Regions from separate parts of the Pseudomonas sp. LBUM1671 genome, predicted to be linked through region 1. Evidence: predicted binding sites of a transcription regulator. Region 1 holds the regulator's gene; the other holds the start of a gene.
The links. The regulator sigma-54, encoded in region 1, starts transcription at its own class of promoters, with help from an activator protein. The targets are predictions, from matches to a motif close to ANTGGCATNNANNTTGCTNT.

Region 2: a site for sigma-54 is predicted at 1,249-1,268, ahead of ACA060_RS24630 (pilin). Genes of this name have one in related genera too.

Annotation. Positions count from the first base shown of each region.
Region 1 covers NZ_CP166782.1:968,365-970,566, forward strand. Annotated here, with positions in the region: gene hpf (ribosome hibernation-promoting factor, HPF/YfiA family) at 1-300, opposite strand, end outside; gene ACA060_RS04250 (RNA polymerase factor sigma-54) at 375-1,868, opposite strand; gene lptB (LPS export ABC transporter ATP-binding protein) at 2,053-2,202, opposite strand, start outside.
Region 2 covers NZ_CP166782.1:5,331,306-5,333,507, reverse strand. Annotated here, with positions in the region: gene pilB (type IV-A pilus assembly ATPase PilB) at 1-1,089, opposite strand, end outside; gene ACA060_RS24630 (pilin) at 1,315-1,722, shown strand; gene ACA060_RS24625 (BON domain-containing protein) at 2,034-2,202, shown strand, end outside.

The DNA of each region.
Region 1 (2,202 bases):
GGTCGCGCCCTGGAGGAGGCTTTGGGTCTTTTCCTTATGCTTTTTGAGTTGTTTATCCAGCTTGTCGGTCAGCGCGTCGATCGCCGCATACATATCGGTATGCTCCGCGTTGGCGACCACTTCATTGCCGGGAATATGCAGCGTGGCTTCGATTTTCTGCTTGAGCTTTTCGACCGTCATCGTGACCTGCACGTTGGTGATCTTGTCGAAATGCCTCTCTAATCGTTGGAGTTTTTCGCCGATGTAGGTGCGAAGAGGTTCGGTCACTTCCAGTTGGTGTCCACTGATGTTGACTTGCATACAGCTTCTCCTTCGTTGCCAGTGCATAAAGCGGCAGGCAGAAATGCCTGCCACTGGAACGCTGTGGCGTGGCTCTACATCAACCGCTTGCGTTCGCTCGAAGGCGCGATCCCGAGGGATTCGCGGTACTTGGCGACGGTGCGGCGAGCCACCTGAATGCCTTGTGCCTCCAGTAAACCAGCGATCTTGCTGTCACTCAACGGCTTTTTCTGATTTTCCGCAGCAACCAGTTTTTTGATGATCGCGCGGATCGCTGTGGACGAGCATTCACCGCCTTCGGAGGTGCTGACGTGGCTCGAGAAAAAGTATTTCAGTTCATATATGCCCCGAGGGGTATGCATGAATTTCTGTGTGGTCACCCGGGAAATCGTCGATTCGTGCATGCCTACCGCTTCGGCGATGTCATGCAGGACCAGCGGTTTCATCGCTTCGTCGCCGTACTCCAGGAAGCCGCGCTGATGCTCGACGATCTGGGTGGCTACTTTCATAAGAGTTTCGTTGCGGCTTTGCAGGCTTTTGATGAACCAGCGGGCTTCTTGCAGCTGATTGCGCATGAAGGTGTTGTCGGCACTGGTGTCGGCGCGGCGTACAAAACCGGCGTATTGAGCGTTGACCCGCAACCGTGGCACCGATTCCTGGTTCAGCTCGACCAGCCAGCGCTCGTTGTCCTTGCGCACGATCACGTCAGGGACAACGTACTCGGCTTCACTCGACTCGATCTGCGAGCCCGGACGCGGGTTGAGGCTCTGCACCAGTTCGATCACCTGGCGCAGTTCATCTTCCTTGAGCTTCATGCGGCGCATCAGCTGGCTGTAGTCGCGGCTGCCGAGCAGGTCGATGTAGTCGGTGACCAGGCGCTTGGCTTCAGCCAGCCAAGGCGTCTTGGCGGGCAGCTGGCGCAGTTGCAGCAGCAGGCATTCACCCAGGTTGCGGGCGCCGATGCCGGCCGGCTCGAATTGCTGGATGCGGTGCAGGACGGCTTCGATTTCGTCCAGTTCAATGTCCAGTTCCGGATCGAAGGCTTCGAGAATTTCCTCGAGGGTTTCGTCCAGGTAACCCTGATTGTTGATGCAGTCGATCAGGGTCACGGCGATCAGGCGATCGGTGTCGGACATCGGTGCCAGGTTCAGTTGCCACAACAAATGGCTTTGCAGGCTTTCGCCGGCCGATGTGCGGGTGGTGAAATCCCACTCGTCGTCATCGCTGCTGGGCAGGCTGCTGGCGCTGGTCTGGTAGACGTCTTCCCACGCGGTATCGACAGGCAGTTCGTTGGGAATGCGCTCGTTCCAGTCACCTTCCTCGAGGTTATCCACCGTCGGGGCGGTTTCCTGGTAGGAGGGTTCCGAAACATCGGCGTTGGGGAGCTGTTCGGCTTTGTCGGCCAATGGGTCGGCGTTATCGAAGTCGTCGCCTTCTTCCTGGCGTTCGAGCATCGGATTGGACTCCAGGGCCTCCTGGATTTCCTGTTGCAGGTCCAGGGTCGACAATTGGAGCAGGCGGATGGCCTGTTGCAGCTGCGGTGTCATCGTCAGCTGCTGGCCCATTCTCAAGACTAGCGATGGTTTCATGGCAGGGGCTTAACACCTTATTCGCCGGCGCACATGCGCCATCCACTACAGGGCGCCGGAGCGCCAAACATAAGCAAATTATATGCCCGAAACTGCAGCGTTTGCCTAGAGCGCTGTAACAATAAAAAAGTATTGATTTTTTATCGAGACGAGCGCTCGGACAACCAGCCAGACACGTCAGCGCTTACAGGCGGAACTCGTGGCCCAGATACACTTCTTTGACCAGTTCGTTGGCCAGGATGGTGGCGGAGTCACCTTCGGCGATCAGCTGGCCATCGTTTACGATGTAGGCAGTTTCGCAGATATCCAGGGTCTCACGGACGTTGTGGTCAGT
Region 2 (2,202 bases), 2.0 Mb from region 1:
GCCTTCCATGTTGATCTCCACCGGGTCTTCGGCGGTAGAGATGTTGATGTCCACGGTGTTGAGGATGTTCAGCCCGGTGTAGAGCGACACGGTCTTGCCCGAACCGGTCGGCCCGGTGACCAGGATCATGCCCTGTGGCTGCTTCAGCGCAGCCATGTACAAGGCTTTCTGTTCCGGCTCGTAGCCGAGGGCGTCGATGCCCATTTGCGCGCTGGACGGGTCGAGGATCCGGATCACCACTTTCTCGCCCCACAGGGTCGGCAGGGTGTTGACCCGGAAGTCGATGGATTTGGTCTTGGACAGGCGCATCTTGATCCGTCCGTCCTGGGGTTTGCGCCTCTCGGAGATGTCGAGGCTGGCCATGACTTTCAGTCGCGCCGCAATGCGGTTGGCCAGTTGGCTCGGCGGCTTGGCGACTTCGCGCAGCATGCCGTCGGTGCGCATCCGCACCCGGTAGGTTTTTTCGTAGGGCTCGAAATGCAGGTCGGACGAACCGCTCTTGATCGCATCGAGCAACATCTTGTGGACGAAGCGCACCACCGGCGCGTCATCGGCATCCTGGCCTGCGATGGAGTCCTTTTTATTGTCATCGACCGACTCGATATCCAGCCCGTCAAGGTCAACATCGGCCATGTCTTCCAGGCCGGTGGATTGGCTGTCGAAGAATTTATCGATGGCATCGCCGAGTTTATCGTCCTCCACCAGAATGGCTTCGGTGTTCAGTCCTGTGCTGAACTGGATGTCATTGATGGCTTGATGATTGGTCGGGTCGGAAACCCCCACGAACAGCTTGTTGCCACGACGCCAGAGGGGCAGGGCGTGGTGCTGACGGATCAGTTTCTCGCTGACCAGCCCTCGGGGTTGGGTTTCTTTATCCAGGCAATTGAGGTCGAGCAGCGGCATGCCGAAATGCTCCGAGGCAATCTCGGCGACCTGTCGGCTCTTCACCAGTCTGTTCTGCACCAGATAACTGACCAGGGAAATTTTGCTGCGTTGAGCTTGCTGATACGCCTGTTGCGCGCTTTGGTCAGTGAGCAGTTCGGCCAGAACCAATTGCTTGGCCAGACCGCTAAGGGCGATGTCATTCATTGGGATACCGGACGCAGACAGTTCATGACTTATAGCCTAGTCAAGGAGCTGAGCCAAACCAGCGGCCGTCAGGTGACAAATAGTGTCAGATAGTGCGGATCCTGGGGGTAGGAAGGCTCCATGCCCTGGTTTTGTGCCCCGAAAACAGGGAGTGCAGCGCTTGGCACGGGCTGTGCTCAAGCTCATTCAGATCATGAGATTTCGACTCATGCATGGAGCCTGTCTATGAATACTCAAAAAGGTTTTACCCTGATCGAACTGCTGATCGTGGTGGCGATCATCGGGATTCTGGCGACGTTTGCGTTGCCGGCTTACTCGAAGTATCAAGCGCGTGCCAAGGTGACGGCCGGCCTGGCAGAGATCACGGCGTTGAAAGTCCCGTTTGAGGACCTTATGAACTCCGGCACCAATCCGGATCTGACGAAGGTTGGCGGAACCGCCACGACCTCCAATTGCACGACCACGGCAGCGGGTGTCGCGACTGATGGTACCGGCACCATCGGTTGCACGATTCTCAACGCTCCAGGTCCGGTCTTGAGCAAAACCATTACCCTGACGCGCTCTCTGACTGGCTGGACTTGCGCCACCACAGTCGCTCAGGAGTACGCGCCTAAAGGCTGCACAGGCGTCTGATACTCGCGGTTAACAAATGCCCCGCCTTTCACGAGGTGGGGCATTTTTTTTCTGTCGAAGGGAAAAACTCTTAATAGAAAGAAATTCTCGACAATTCATGGCCTTAGGCCCGCCTCAAAACCCGCAACTTGCATGTAGAGAATCTCGAAGTCATGCAATTTGCATGATTCCGAAAATCGGGGTATTTCATAAGTGACTGTTTTATAAGGATTTATTGCCTGTCTCAAAGTTGGCACAGCGTTCGCAACATACCCAGTAACCCTGCTGACAAGACACACAGCAGACTTTCTAGAAAAACAGGAGTTACTCGTATGAAGAAGTTCGCTATCGCTGCCGCTGCTGCTACCGCGCTGACCCTGACCATGGCCAACGCTGCATTCGCTCAAACCCAGGCGACCCAGGCGCCAATGGTCCTGGCCGCCGGTGAAGTGACCCAAGCCAAAGAAGCTACCTCCGACACCTGGATCACCACCAAAGTCA